DNA from 3 places in the Hymenobacter agri genome. Region 1 is predicted to be linked to each of the others. Evidence: riboswitches for the same ligand, from Rfam matches in the RefSeq annotation. Region 1 holds a riboswitch; each other region holds the start of a gene.

Evidence for each region. Region 1 has a riboswitch for S-adenosylmethionine ahead of ACYVDE_RS11310 (O-acetylhomoserine aminocarboxypropyltransferase/cysteine synthase family protein). Riboswitches for the same ligand answer to the same signal wherever they lie in the genome.
Region 2: linked by a shared signal. The riboswitch ahead of metH (methionine synthase) and the one ahead of ACYVDE_RS11310 (O-acetylhomoserine aminocarboxypropyltransferase/cysteine synthase family protein) in region 1 are both predicted to bind S-adenosylmethionine.
Region 3: linked by a shared signal. The riboswitch ahead of ACYVDE_RS14770 (amino acid permease) and the one ahead of ACYVDE_RS11310 (O-acetylhomoserine aminocarboxypropyltransferase/cysteine synthase family protein) in region 1 are both predicted to bind S-adenosylmethionine.

Annotation. Positions count from the first base shown of each region.
Region 1 is NZ_BAAGZM010000196.1:461-6,696, reverse strand. It holds partial or broken gene ACYVDE_RS11325 (erythromycin esterase family protein) at 1-1,239, opposite strand, end outside; gene ACYVDE_RS11320 (hypothetical protein) at 1,399-1,818, opposite strand; gene ACYVDE_RS11315 (LysM peptidoglycan-binding domain-containing protein) at 1,973-2,293, shown strand; SAM riboswitch class I at 2,580-2,694, shown strand; gene ACYVDE_RS11310 (O-acetylhomoserine aminocarboxypropyltransferase/cysteine synthase family protein) at 3,078-4,457, shown strand; gene metX (homoserine O-acetyltransferase family protein) at 4,697-5,725, shown strand; partial or broken gene ACYVDE_RS11300 (homoserine dehydrogenase) at 5,914-6,236, shown strand, end outside.
Region 2 is NZ_BAAGZM010000168.1:3,241-7,690, forward strand. It holds gene metH (methionine synthase) at 1-3,177, opposite strand, end outside; SAM riboswitch class I at 3,250-3,358, opposite strand; partial or broken gene ACYVDE_RS10385 (molybdopterin-binding protein) at 3,723-4,450, opposite strand, start outside.
Region 3 is NZ_BAAGZM010000323.1:284-4,733, forward strand. It holds partial or broken gene ACYVDE_RS14755 (GAF domain-containing protein) at 1-139, opposite strand, end outside; gene ACYVDE_RS14760 (HD domain-containing protein) at 312-968, opposite strand; gene ACYVDE_RS14765 (hypothetical protein) at 1,093-1,572, shown strand; gene ACYVDE_RS14770 (amino acid permease) at 1,614-3,074, opposite strand; SAM riboswitch class I at 3,310-3,401, opposite strand; partial or broken gene ACYVDE_RS14775 (TonB-dependent receptor domain-containing protein) at 3,675-4,450, opposite strand, start outside.

The sequences.
Region 1 (6,236 bases):
CGGCTGCACCGTTCGCAGAAACAGGAAGCCATCTACCGCTTCGCTCCACGGGCCGACCAAGGGCTTGTACTCAAACGCATAAGTGGTTAGCTCGCGGCCCGGGGCCTCGTGTTTCAGACTGATGAAAGCATAGTTGGCAGGCTGCGTGGCTAGCTCGGCTTCGAGCGAATTTGCGCCCGGCGCCGGCACTGGCCGGCCGGCTTCCGACCAGCTGCCGTAGCTGCCTCCGCCGGCCAGCGTGCCCAGAATGTACACCTGTTCGGCACCCAAGCCCTCCTTCACCGCCCGGCCCATCGGCCGGTAGGCCTGAATTTCAGCGTTCTGGAAATGCTCCAGCCGGTTGGCCAGGTGGGGCAGGGCTGCCCAGCACACCACTTTTTCCTGCGGGTGCTGGCGCACATACCACAGCAGGTTGTCGGCCATCTGGGCATCGCGCGGGTTGCTGTCGATGGCCTTGAAGCTGTCGTCGTCGAGGGCCCGATTACGCTTACTCGCATAGTCGCGGGCCTGGGCCAGCAGGCTGCGCCCGTTCTGCTGCCAGAACCGCGCTTCGTCCGCACGCTGCCCAGAGCTGCCGGCGGCCATTTTATCCAGCAGCCGGTTCACCTTGCCCATTTCCTTTTCAAAATCGGCGGGCTTGGCGTCGGGTGGGAGGGCAAAATGGTCGCCCATGTAGCCAATCACCTCCTCCAGATAGTCGTAGTTAACCTGCGCGGCTCCCTTTTGCGCGGTCAAAAAAGCGCGTAGCTCGTCCACCATATCGCCGCTGTATTCACCGCTCAGCTGCGGGTCAAACCCCGCCACGCGCAGTCCGCCCGGGCCCAGCAGCGGCAGCACGGCCTGAAATTCCTGCGCCCCGGTCCAGATAGTGAACACGCTGTTGCCAATGGCCTCCTGCGCCGGTCGCCCTGTCTCCAGCGCCTGCTGGGCCTTGTGCAGGTCGTAAAAACCACTCTCGAACGCTACCGTCGTGAAGCCCATCTGCTCGCGCAGAAAGCGCAGCAGCCGGATTTTGGCCTCGAATACGTTGCCCTCGCCGTGGGTGGGCTCGCCCAGCATCACCACCCGCGCCGGACCGATTTCGGCTTTTAGAAATTCCAGGTCCCGAAAATCGGTATCGGTTGGGGCAATGCTGCGCACCGCGTGGGTGGGCAGGGGAGTGGGGGCTTGGCCGTGGGCCAACGCGCCAGCCAATAGCAGCGCTCCCGTCAGGGCCGCCGCCTTAAAATCAACAAACATGAAAAGCAGAAAAAGGTGGAAAGGCCGCATTCGGCAGCCCGGAAAGCGGCGGCAAATTACTGGCGTTTTGCTGCTAACGCCAAGCAATAGCCCGGGCGAAAACACAAAAAAGCCCCGAACCACGCGGGTTCGGGGCTTTTGGGGCAGCGTGAATGCGGCTTATTCTTTTTCCAGCATCAACGACGCGCCATCGGCCGATTTCAGCGTCAGCTTGTCGTCGGTCAGGGTTTCGACGGCGAAAGTGCTGGCGGGCTTGCCTTCGGGGCTAAAGGTGATGGTTTTGGCGGCCTGGTCGAACGTGTATTTACCCGAAATGGCGCCGGCGGCACCATCCGTCATGGTGTAGTTGCCATTGGCAAACACATGGAGCTCCTGCTGCTTTTGTGCGTCGGTCTGCTTCACTTTGTCGCCGGCGGTGTCGGTTTCCTTGGCGGTTTTCCACACCTTGCTGTCGGTGCCGTACAGCATGTTTACGCCTTCAACCTTGCCTTTGTCGTTGCTGCACGAAGCGGCAAACAGCGACACGAGCACCAGCAGGCTGGCGAAATAGCGGAGCGAAAAGAGGGACTGGAGTTTCATGAGCACTTGTGAGTGAAGGTGAAAGAATGAAAGTGAAAGCCCGCGCACGGCGAACTCGTCGGCTTACGGTGCCAAAAGAAAAGAGTTGGCGCTGTAACCCCAGTTTGGACCGCCCGTATAGCAACCCGGCCGGCCCAACCGCAAGGTTTTTCCGGTGAAATCATTCGCAACCTCTAACTTTGTAAATCCCATGGGACTCTTTGATTTCATCAGCGACAAAGGCGAACAAAAACCCGTTGAACCCGCTGCCAAGCCCGCCGGTGGCGCCACCGATTTTTTCGGCAACGCCGCCAAACCGGAAACTTCCGGCGACACGTATACTGTTGTCAGTGGAGATTCCCTCTCAAAAATTGCTAAAAACCACTACGGCGACGCCGCCAAGTGGCACCAGATATATGAGGCCAACAAGGCCACCATCGGCAGTAACCCCGACCACATCGAAGTTGGTCAGGTGTTAACCCTACCTAGTCTCTAGGTACTTTTTTGCAGAAAAAAGGTGAGAAAAGCCACTCTGTTTCAGGGTGGCTTTTTTGCGTTTCTGCCCTTGCAGAAAAATCTGTCATCCTGAGCGCAGCGAAGGACCTTGTCACGCTAGCGCAATTCGTGCAGACGTGATAAGGTCCTTCGCTGCGCTCAGGATGACAGGCGATTTGGCTTACCGAAAAAAATATTTTCGCCGCACCGCTTGCCATTCTCAAAAATTCGCTCCTACCTTTGCGATACCCAACAGGTACTCCCCGCTAACGGTGGGCAGTTTTCAAGTTTTATACAGAAGTGGCGAGAGACTAGGCTCCGTGACCCACTGGCAACCTTCGCTCAACGAAAGGTGCCAATTCCTACCCGCCGCAGCTTCGGCCGCACCGGGACAGATGATTCGAGTGCCATGGAAAATCCCGCAAAATCTGCTTTTCTCCTCCCGACTGCTCCGGCTGCTTTGCGCGCCGTAGGGTCGGGTTTCTTCGTTTCGGCGGCTGGCCGGAATGTGGCATTGCCCAACGGGCGAATGCGAATGTGCTGTTGCTGCCCGTGTTGTTGCTAAGCTGATTTCGGCTTAGAACCCTCCCCCCAACTCTTCTGGATTTTTTGGTGGCCCCGCGGGTCTGCCGCGCGCCTTTTCGGGCCTTCGCGGTGGGTTTGGGCCACGCCGGCAGCACGGGCTATTTCGGGGAGTTTTGGCGCTAAAAACGGCTTTTCAGGCTCGCAGCGCACTTTTTTCAATTGTCATTCCGGTTTTTCAACGCGTCAAGCGCACCCTCATCATGTCTGTTCAGCCCCAACACTTCGAAACTCTCCAACTCCACGCCGGCCAGCAGCCCGACCCCACTACCGGGGCCCGCGCCGTGCCCCTGTTCCAAACCACCAGCTACGTGTTCAAGAGCGCCGAGCACGGCGCCAACCTGTTTGCCCTGAAGGAGTTCGGCAACATCTACACCCGCCTGATGAACCCCACCACCGACGTGTTTGAGCAGCGCGTGGCGGCCCTCGAAGGTGGCGTGGCGGCCCTGGCTACCGGCTCGGGCCAGGCGGCGCAGTTCATCGCCCTGAACAACATTCTGCAGGCCGGCGACAACTTTGTGAGCACGGCCTACCTCTACGGCGGTACCTACAACCAGTTCAAGGTGGCATTCAGGCGGTTGGGTATTGAGGTTCGCTTCGCTGATGGCGACAACCCGGCCTCGTTCGAGCAGTACATCGACGAGAAAACCAAAGCTATCTACCTCGAAACTATTGGCAACCCGAGCTTCAGCATTCCCGATTTTGAGGCCATTGCGGTCATCGCCAAAAAGCACGACTTGCCGCTGGTAGTGGACAATACCTTCGGCGCGGGCGGCTACCTGTTCCGGCCGCTGGAGCACGGCGCCAACATCGTGGTGGAGTCGGCCACGAAGTGGATTGGCGGGCACGGCACCAGCGTGGGCGGCGTGATTGTGGACGGCGGCACCTACGACTTTGGCAACGGCAAATTTCCGCAGTTTACCGAGCCGAGCGACGGCTACCATGGCCTGATTTTCAACGATGTATTTGGCAAGAACGGGCCGTTTGGCAACATCGCCTTCATCATCCGGGCGCGGGTGGAAGGGCTGCGCGACTTCGGCCCGGCCATTAGCCCGTTCAACTCCTGGCAGCTGCTCATCGGCCTCGAAACCCTGAGCCTGCGCGTGGACCGCACCGTGGAAAACGCCCTGAAAGTGGCCACCTGGCTCGAACAGCATCCGCAGGTGGAAAGCGTGAACTACCCCGGCCTGCCCAGCAGCCCCTACTACGCCATCGCCAACAAATACCTGAAGCGCGGCTTCGGCGGCGTGCTCTCGTTCCGCATTAAGGGCACGAAGGAAACGGCTACGCAATTTATTGATAACCTGAAGCTCATCAGCCACCTGGCCAACGTGGGCGACGCCAAGACGCTCATCATCCAGCCCTCGGCCACCACGCACCAGCAACTGAGCGAGGAAGAGCAGTTGGCCTCGGGCGTAACGCCGACGTCGCTTCGCCTGAGCGTGGGGATTGAGCATTTCGACGACATCAAAGCCGATTTGCAGGCCGCCTTCGACGCCATTGGCAATACGGCTAGCCAGCCTACCGAGGGCGAAGAGGTGGGCGAGCCCGAATTGGAGCACGCCCAGCCGCTGGAGGTATAGGGAGCGGTGGGTTTCGTTTTGGGCTCTTCGCTGCTGGCCGCCGGGTTTAGGTGAAGTGAAATACCGGTAGCCGGGAGCAGAGACCCAAAAACGAAAAACCACAGCTCAATCAGAACAACTCAATTTCAGCGCCAGCGCGCCGGGCGGGTGCCGCTTCCGTGATGGGTAGCGAAATGGGGGTGAGAATCCATGAGCCCGGCCGGTTCGCTGGCGCTGAAACTGAGCTATTGAAACAGATAATGACTAGCCAACTATTTGAACTACCCGACCTGACGCTGGAAAGCGGCGAAACCCTGACTGGAGCCCACGTGGCTTACCAGACCTGGGGCCAGCTGAACGAAGACCGCGACAACGTGGTGTGGGTGTGCCACGCCCTCACGGCCAACGCCGACGTGCTGGCCTGGTGGCCGGGCCTGGTAGGGCCGGGCTGCTACTACGACCCGGCCGAGTGGTTCATTGTGTGCGCCAACGTGCTGGGCTCGTGCTATGGCAGCACTGGCCCGCTCGACGCCGACCCGGCCACCGGGCAGGCGCGTTTCCAGCATTTTCCGCTGCTGACCATTCGCGACCTGGTGCAGGCCCACGAACTGCTGCGGCAGGACCTGGAAATTACCGATATCAATACGCTGATTGGTGGCTCGCTGGGCGGGCAGCAGGCGTTGGAGTGGGCCGTGCAGCGCCCCGATTTGTTCGACCACCTCGTGGTGATTGCCACCAACGCCCGGCACTCGGCCTGGGGCATTGCTTTCAACGAGGCGCAGCGGCTGGCCATTGCGGCCGACCCGACCTACGCCGCCGGCCAGCCCGGCGGGGGCGATGAGGGCCTGCGGGCCGCCCGCGCCATTGCCCTGCTCAGCTACCGCAGCTACGCGGCCTACAACGAAACCCAGACCGACCCCGACGCCGATGAGTTGCCCGATGAATACCGCGCCAGCACCTACCAACGCTATCAGGGCGACAAGCTGGTGGCCCGCTTCGACGCCTACAGCTACGTGGCCCTGAGCCGCAGCATGGACACGCACAACCTGGGCCGCCACCGCGGCGGAGTACCGGCGGCGTTGGCTCGCATTGGGGCGCGCACGCTGGTGCTGGGCATTACCTCCGACGTGCTGTTTCCGTTGAGCGAGCAGCGCGAGCTGGCGGCCCATATTCCGGGGGCGATGTACGGCGAGCTGGATTCGCGCTACGGCCACGACGGCTTTCTGCTGGAAACAGCGGCCATCACGCACTTTTTGGAGCTGTTCTACGCGCCCACGTTTGTGCATTAGGCGGCCGCAATTAGCCCCGAATAGCTGCAAATGCCCTTTTGAATGACTGATTAGTACAGCCCGCTATGGGTTGGCGCAAAGCCTGGACAGGCAGCACAAAAGCCCGCGCCGCGGTACAATTGCGATTGGCGAGGCACAAATAATCTGCTGGCCCGCGGCTACCTGCGGCCGGCCGAAACTACTGATTCATGACACATTTTGAACAACCCCTGCGCCTGGGCCTGATTGGCTTCGGCTGCGTGGGGCAGGGCTTTTATGACATCGTGCAGCGGCAGCCCGAACTGGGCCTGACCGTGGCGCGCATTGCCGTGAAAACGCCCGGCAAAACCCGGTCACTATCGGCCGACCATTTCACCTACCAGGCCGATGAGTTGCTGGCTGATGCCACGCTCGACGTGCTGGTGGAGGTGATTGACGACGCGGCCGAGGCCTTCCGGCTGGTGAGCGCGGCTCTGCGGCAAGGCCGCCGGGTAGTGACGGCCAATAAAGCCATGCTGGCCCGGCATCTGCC
Region 2 (4,450 bases), on a different contig from region 1:
GGCGCGGCCGCTTTCCTTCGGCGCCAGGAAATCGGAGAAAGCGAGATTGGGAATTTTCGGCCCTTTTTCGCCCTGCTGGCGCAGCGTGAAAAACTCGGTGGCCACGGCCTCGCGCGAGTCGTCGGCGTAGACTTCGATAGTGTCGTAATCCTTCGTGTTGGCGGGCCAGAAGCCCAGCACGGCGCGGGCCGTGAGCAGCTTCTCGTCAATGATTTTCTTCAGCATGGCCTGCGCATCGGCGAAGAGCTTGGTGGCGGCTTCGCCCAGCGTTTCATCCTCCAGAATGCGCGGGTAGCGGCCTTTTAGCTCCCAGGTGTGGAAAAAGGGCGTCCAGTCGATGTACTCGGCCAGCTCGGCGAGGTCGTAGTCTTCGAGCACTTTGGTGCCGAGGAAGCTGGGCTTGGTGATGGAAACCGTGTTCCAGTCCGATTTGAAGCCGTTTTCGCGGGCGGCTTCGATGGGAAGGTAGTTTTTTTCGCGCTGGCGGCTGGCGTAGTCGGCGCGCAGGGCGGCGTAGTCGTCGGCCACCGTCTGGGCGTAGGCGCGCTCGCCCGAGCCGAGCAGGCCGGCGGCCACGCCCACCGAGCGCGAAGCGTCATTCACGTGTACCACGGGGCCGCTGTACGACGGCGCGATTTTCACGGCCGTGTGCAGGCGCGAGGTAGTGGCGCCGCCGATGAGCAGCGGAGTCTTCATGCCACGCTTTTCCATGGCCTGGGCCACGTATACCATTTCGTCGAGCGAAGGCGTGATGAGGCCGGAGAGGCCGATAACATCTACTTGCTGCTTCTGGGCTTCGTCCAGAATCTTTTCCAGCGGTACCATCACACCGAGGTCCACGATATCGAAGTTGTTGCAGGCCAGCACCACGCCCACGATGTTCTTGCCGATGTCGTGCACGTCGCCCTTCACGGTGGCCATCAGGATTTTACCGGCCGTCTGGCGGTCCGAGCCTTGCTTTTCGGCCTCCAGGTAAGGCTGCAAATAAGCCACGGCCTTTTTCATCACGCGGGCCGACTTCACCACCTGCGGCAGGAACATTTTACCGGCCCCGAACAGGTCGCCCACCACGTTCATGCCGGCCATCAGCGGGCCCTCAATCACGTCGAGGGGCCGGGCCAGCTCCTGGCGGGCGGCCTCGGTGTCTTCGTCAATAAACTCGGTGAGGCCCTTCACCAGCGCGTGCGCCAGGCGCTCCTGCACCGGCAGGCTGCGCCATTCGTCGGCCTTCACCTCGGCTTTATCCTTTTGCTTGACGGTATCGGCAAACTCCACGAGGCGCTCGGTGGCATCGGCGCGGCGGTTGAGCAGCACGTCTTCCACCAGCTCCAGCAGGCGGGGCTCGATTTCGTCGTACACGCCAAGCTGGCCGGGGTTCACGATGCCCATATCCAAACCCGCTTTGATGGCGTGGTAGAGGAAGGCCGTGTGCATGGCCTCGCGCACCACGTCGTTGCCGCGGAACGAGAAGCTGATGTTGCTAATGCCGCCGCTGGTGAGCGCGCCGGGCAGGTTGACCTTAATCCAGCGCACGGCTTCGATGAAGTCGAGCGCGTAGTTGCGGTGCTCGTCCATGCCCGTGCCTACGGTCAGGATGTTGGGGTCGAAGATGATGTCGGCCGGGTCGAAGCCTACTTCCTTCGTCAGAATGTCGTAGCTGCGCTGGCAGATTTCGATGCGGCGCTCTAAGGAGTCGGCTTGGCCCTGCTCGTCGAAGGCCATTACTACTACGGCGGCGCCGTACTGGCGCACCGTGTGGGCCCGCTCGCGGAAGGCGGCTTCGCCCTCTTTCAGCGAAATCGAGTTCACGATGCTCTTGCCCTGCACGCATTTCAGGCCGGCTTCCAGCACGCTCCACTTCGAGGAGTCAATCATCACCGGCACCCGCGCAATGTCGGGCTCCGAGGCAATGAGGTGCAGGAAGGTGGTCATCACCTGCTCCGAATCGAGCATGCCCTCGTCCATGTTGATGTCGAGCACCTGCGCGCCTTCCTCCACTTGCAGGCGGGCCACGGCCAGCGCCTCCTCATACGCGCCGGTGCGGATGAGGCGGGCGAAGGCACGCGAGCCGGTCACGTTGCAGCGCTCGCCCACGTTCACGAACAGGCTTTCCTCTCTGATGGTGAACGGCTCAAGGCCGCTCAGGCGAGTGGAGGGCGTGAGTTCGGACGGAAGCTGGCGGGGCTGGTACTTCTCGGCCAGCTTGCTCAATTCGGCGATGTGCTGGGGCGTGGTGCCGCAGCAGCCGCCCACCACCGTCACAATGCCTTCTTTTAGGTACTCCTCCACCAGCGCAGCAAATTCCTGGGCCGACTCGTCGTAGCCACCGAAGGCGTTGGGCAGACCGGCGTTGGGGTAGGCCGAGATGTGCACGTCGGAAATACGACTCAGCTCTTGCACGTACTGGCGGAGCTGGTCGGCGCCGAGGGCGCAGTTCAGGCCCACGCTCAGCAAGGGCAGGTGGCGGATGCTGTTCCAGAATGCCTCCACCGTCTGGCCGCTCAGGGTGCGGCCCGAGGCGTCGGTGATGGTACCCGAAATCATAACGGGCACCACCCGGCCGCCTTCGTCGAAGAACTTCTGCACGGCGTAGAGGGCTGCTTTGGCATTCAGCGTGTCGAAGATGGTTTCAATGAGCAGCGTATCCACGCCGCCGTCCACGAGACCGCGCACTTGCTCTAAGTAGGCGGTGGCCAACTCATCGAAGGTCACGGCGCGGAAGCCGGGGCGGTTCACATCGGGCGAGAGCGAGGCGGTGCGGTTGGTGGGGCCCACCGCGCCGGCCACGAAGCGCGGCCGCTCAGGCGTGCTATACTCGTCGGCCGCCTCGCGGGCTAAGCGGGCCGACTCGTAGTTCAGCTCGTACACCACATGCTCTAAGCCGTAGTCGGCCTGCGCGATGGTAGTGCCGCTGAAGGTGTTGGTTTCCACCATATCGGCTCCGGCGGCAAAGTATTCGGCGTGAATGCCTTTGATGATGTCGGGCCGGGTGATGCTCAGCAGGTCGTTGTTGCCGCGCAGGGGTTTGGGGTGGTCGGCGAAGCGGGTGCCGCGAAAATCCTCCTCCGTGAGCGGGTGGCGTTGAATCATGGTGCCCATGGCACCGTCGAGAATCAGCAGGCGCTGGCGGAGCAGCTCGGGAAGCGGGGAGGGGGCGGCGAGAGTGGCAGTGGGCATTTCTTTTCTGGGTCGAATAGCTACAAAAGCGCGTATCCAGAAAGAAACCCGTGCGCAGGCGCACAGTTCCGGCTGTCATCTTCTTTCACCAAAAACGGCGGTGAAACGGGAGTTGGCACCTACTCGCGGTAGGTTGCCAAGACGTCATCGGGCCCGGTCCCTCGGTCTTTCTGGATAGCAGCTCAGGCAAAGATACGCGTCAACCCCGGAAAAGCGCTACCCGCTCCGGTGGACGTAGCAAGGCCCCGTTTCACGCCGCTAAATGGCGCAAAACGGGGCCTGTGGGGAAATTGTAGCGATGAAAGCTAGTCTTTCTTGATGCAGTTCGGAACGGTTTTGCCGTCCTTTTTCTTCGTGCCCTCCTGTTCGTAGCCTTTCCAGCAGGGGTCTTTCTTGGCGGTGCTCGTTTTCTTATTCGGCATGGGCGTAAAAAGCAACGTGGAAAAAGTAGATGGGAGCCAATGCGCCGGGCTCCATCCGTTACAGTCGCCGACGCTGCGACTCCCTTGCTCATACGGCCTGCTACGGCCGAGGTTCCAAAAAAATTACAGTGCCCACGCCGGCCACACGCTACCCGCCGCAAATACGGCCGGCTCGGGCGGCAGCTCCAGAAACGCGGTGGCCCCCACCAGCCCCAGCATGTCGCCCGAGCCGCCCACGGGCAGGGGCGTGGCCAGACGGCGGCCTTCGGCGTCCACGGTCAGGCGCACGGGCACGAAGTGGGTGAGAGCCGGCTTGAAGTTAATATCGACGGTGAGCACGGCCGGCTGCGGAGCTTCGGCCACGGCCAACGCAGTGCTGGTGTTGGCGGGCTGTTGCACGGCGGCCAGCCAAGGCCGCACGTAGCGGCAGGCCGTGATGAACGTGGACACCGGGTTGCCCGGCAATCCGAACACCACCGGCCCGCCCGCCCGCGCCCCAAACCACAACGGCTTGCCCGGCCGCTGCTGCACTTGGTGAAATATTTCCTCCACGTGCAGCTCGCGCAGCAGGCCCGGCAGATGGTCGGCGCGGCCCTTGCTCACGGCACCGCTCAGCACCACGGCATCGAAGCCGGCACCAAGGATTTTAGTGAGGCCGTCGCGCAGCTCTTCCACATTATCGGAAAGATGAAACAGCGACACTTCGGCCCCCGCCTGGGCAAAAAGTGCCTGCAGCGCATACACATTGGAGCGCCGAATCTGGTGGGGCAGAGGCGTGGCGCCGATGCCCACCAGCTCGTCGCCGGTGCTCACCACGGCTAGGCGCGGGGCGCGTAGCACGGCCACTTCGG
Region 3 (4,450 bases), on a different contig from region 1:
CGAGCAGTTTGGCAACGATGCTCACAAAATCGTTGAACAGCGTTTGGCCCGGCGTGCTCAGCACCTGGTAGGGTTGCAGCGCGGTGAGGCGCTCATGCTCGTACGAAGGAATCAGGCTGGGAAAAAGGGATTTTTGCATTCGTGCTCACAATCAGGTTCTCCTATCTGCTTGCCCGCTTGGGAAGCTCCTCTGTGCTGCAAATATTCCGTCTGCTGAGATTAAGCAGGCATTAAATCCCCCTAAAAACAATCTTTTTCGGGCCGAATGGCTTGGGCAGGCCGGTGAAGGCTCGCATTATTCTGCCGGCAGCTCAGGGCTGGGAATCGAGGCTGCCGCGGTTCCAAGCGTCAATTTCGGCCTGCAGGTTCAGCCGGGCGGCGGCATCAAGCTCTGCCCGCAGGGCCGGCGTTTGAAAGAGCACTGGTGCGGCCAGCATCTTTGCCAGCACCTTGCGGCGCCCGGGGCGATAGAGCAGCGTTGGCACATGCCGGTACTCCTGCCGCACCTGCCGGGCGTAGGCCCAGTACCCGGCGGCCGGGGCCCCGAGGATGCTCAGGTCGGCATCGAGAAAGTAGAGCAGGTCGGTATCGTGCGACGGCTGGGGCTGGATGTGGTCGGCGGTGCGCCCGATGAGGAACGCCACACGCTGCTGCCGGGCAGGCTCCAGCAGCGAGCCCCGCAGAAAAGCCAGCGCCTCGGCGGCGCTGCGGGCTTCGTTGTCGGACCGGCGGGCGTCGTACACCGCGTCGTGAAACCAGACGGCCAGCTGCACCACCACCGGGTCGCGCAAGGGGGCTGCCGCTACCCTATTCAGCAGGTTTTCGATGTGCTGCAGGTTGTGGTAGTGACGGCTGGGCGCCTGGTAGGCGGCGGCCAGGCGCTGCCATTCGGCCTCGCGGCGGGCGGCATCGGGCACAAGCGGCGTGGTGAGGCGATGCCAGCGGGCGGCTAGTTGAGACTGGTCCATGTAGGCGCGGCTTTCGAATGAAAAGTGCGCAAAAGGTAGGCAATCTCCGGCGGCGGCAGCCCGGCACCGGCACAACCGCCTGCCAGGCCCGCCGTAGACACTCAGACACCTTTTCCCCTTCCGTATGCCCCGCACCGTCGTCGGTTTATTCACCAGCGCTTCCGAAGCCGAGTTTGCCGTGGCGCAGCTACATGCGGCCGGCTTTGCCGCCCCCGCCGTGCAGCTCGCCTCCCGCGATACCCTGCAGGCCGAGCACCAGATTGACGTGGAAACGCCCCGCGAAACATTTCAGGACGCCGTGACGCGGTTTTTCAGCGGTATTTTCAGCGGCACGCAGGTCGATGATGCCCAAGCCCACATTGCCGCCACCGGCCCCGAGCACGCCGTCATCACCGTCGACACGACTACTACCGAAGAAGCCGACCACGCCCGCGAGCTACTCGACCGCAACGGAGCCGTGGATGTGTACAAGCAGCGCCCACTGGCCTCAGCCCTACCCGTCACGGCTGAGACAACTGTCGCCGATGAGGTTGATTTAGAAGGTGACCTCGGCCGCGTGCGCGACCGTGAGGAGCTGGATGCGAACGGACTGACGACACATTGAATTGGTAGCATTGATTTCCTGCAGTGTGCGCAGTGAAATTTTTAGTGTGGAAGTTCAGCTTTCTCCTGCGCCAGCCGCAGCTTGCTGTTCTTCTTTCCGTAGCCGAAGTAGATGGCCATGCCCAGCGCCAGCCACACGATGAGGCGCAGCCAGGTTTCCCAGGGCAGCGAGGCCATCATCACGAGGCACACCACAATGCCCAGAATGGGTACCACCGGCACCCACGGCGTGCGGAACGAGCGGGGCGCGTCGGGGTTGGTTTTGCGCATAATCATCACGCCGAGGCACACCATCACAAAGGCCAGCAGCGTGCCGATGCTCGTCATCTCGCCCACCACCGAGATGGGCACGAAGCCCGCAAACAGCGCGATGAAGGTGCCGAGCAGCAGCGTCGACTGCGCCGGCGTGTTGAAGGTGGGGTGCAGGCGCGAGAACACCGGCGGCAGCAGCCCGTCCTTCGACATCGAGAAAAATACCCGCGACTGCCCCAGCAAATCGACCAAAATCACCGACGTGTAGCCCACCAGAATGGCCAATATCACGGCCGACGACAGCCACGCGTAGGGCGTTTTCTCGATGGCCACGGCTACCGGCGCGGCGTTGTTCTTGAACTCGGTGTAGTTGGCCAGGCCCGTGAGCACGTGCCCGAACAACACAAACAGCACCGTGCACACCGCCAGCGAGCCCAGAATGCCAATGGGCATGTTGCGCTGCGGGTTTTTGGTTTCCTGGGCCATCGTGGCCACGATGTCGAAGCCGATGAAGACGAAGAAAATCACGCCCGCCCCGCGCAGAATCCCGCTCAGCCCAAACTCGCCGAAAGTGCCGGTGTTGGCCGGGATGTAGGGTTGGTAGTTGGCGGGGTCGATGTACTGCCACCCCAGGGCGATGAACACCAGCACCACGGCCACCTTCAGCGCCACCACCAGCGCATTGAACCAGGCCGAGCCCTTGGTGCCGCGCGTCACGATGGCCGTAATGGCCAGCACGATGAGCATGGCCGGCACGTTCACGTAGCCGCTCACGGTGCTGCCGTCGGCCAGCTTGGCGCTTTCGAAGGGCGACATTACCAGCCGCGCCGGGATGTGCAGGCCGTATTTTCCGAGGAATTTGATGAGGTACTGCGACCAGCTGATGGCCACCGTGGCCGCGCCCACCGAGTATTCGAGCACCAAGTCCCAGCCAATAATCCAGGCAAACAGCTCCCCCATCGTGGCGTACGAATACGTATAGGCCGAGCCCGAAACGGGCACCAGCGCCGCAAACTCGGCGTAGCAAAGGGCCGAGAAGGCGCAGCCCACCGCCGCCACCACGAAGGAGAGCGTGACGGCCGGCCCGGCATTGTTGGCCGCCGCAATGCCGGTGAGCGAGAACAGCCCCGCCCCGATAATCACCCCGATGCCAATGGCAATCAGGCTCACGCCGTTCAGGCTGCGTTTGAGGGTGTTCGCCCCCGTTTCCGCCGCTTCGGCCCGAAGCAGCTCCAATGATTTTTTCAACATAATCCGATAAATACGCGCCACGCCACCGCCCCACCCGGAGCGGCCGTGCCGCAAGCAAAAAACCCGTAAAAAGGAAATGAAAGTGCGCCGGCCGCAGCCGTTCGGCTACGCGGCGCGAGTGCCCGCTAGCAACAGCAACAACAGCCCGTCAGCATCCGGCCCATCGTTGAGAAACGGGCACGAGCAACACCAGAAAAAGCAAGCGAGGCAGCAGGAACAGCGGGCATGGCAGTTGTTTTTATATGGTCAGGAATTGGCACCGGTCCGCGGTTGCGGGTGGTTGCCGGCGCGTCGTTGAGCCTGTCTCTCAGCGCCTCTGTATAAAAACAATCCATCCGGGAGGAGGAATTGATGGGGCAAAGGTAGGGCCGAATGGGCCTTCATTGGGTTCTGCCAGAAAAAAAGCACGTCATGCCGAGCGCAGCCGAGGCATCTCGCGTGCAGTAGTAACCAGAAAAAAGAACGTCATGCTGAGCGCAGTCGAAGCATCTCTACCGCGGAAGTAATTTGATTACTACCACACGCGAGATGCCTCGGCTGCGCTCGGCATGACGTCCCTCTTTGTTCGTTGCCAGCCACTCCGGCGGCGCGGCCCCGACCCTACTTCCGCAGCGCCACGCGCACGCCGGCCATCAGCCAGCGGCCGGGCATCTGGGCACCCAGCAGGTCGGAATATTTCGCGTCGAACAGGTTCTGGGCCTGGCCCACCACCCACAGGCGCTCGGGCAGCAGCGCCACATCGAGCCGGCCGTTGATGACCACGTAATCGGGCGTGAGCACGGCATCGTTGATGGTGGCGCTGGGGGTAGTCTTCTGGCCGGCGCGCTGCTTATACACCCCGCCCAGGCTGGCCGTGAAGCGGCGGTGCACCAGGCTCACATTGCCGCTGATGAGCTGCAGGGCCACGTTACTCAGGTACTGCGACGTGATGTTGCCGTCTACGTTTAGGTGGGTGTAGGTGTAGCCCACGGTGCCGTCGAGGCGCAGGCCGGGCGTGAGCTGGGCGCGGGTGCTAGCTTCCAGCTCGAAGCCCTGGGTGCTCACGGCAAACAGGTTTTCGGCCAGGCGGTAGGTGTTGGCGGGGTTCAGGTTGGCGAGGCCGGTTTTTTCAATCACCAGCGCGCCGGGCTGGCCCACGTAGTCAATCAGGTTGCGGCCATAGCGGTTGAAGTAGGTGCCGCGCAATGTGAGGGCCGGCAGGGGCTGGAAGTCGAGGCCGCCTTCGTAGCTCCAAGTGCGCTCGGCGCTCAGGTTGGGGTTGCCCACGTTGAAGCCATTGGGCACCGTGCCCGGCCGGATGGACGAGTAATACTGCTCGGTGAAGTTGGCCGCCCGAATGGCCCGGCCCACGGCCCCGCGCACCGTCAGCCGCTCGC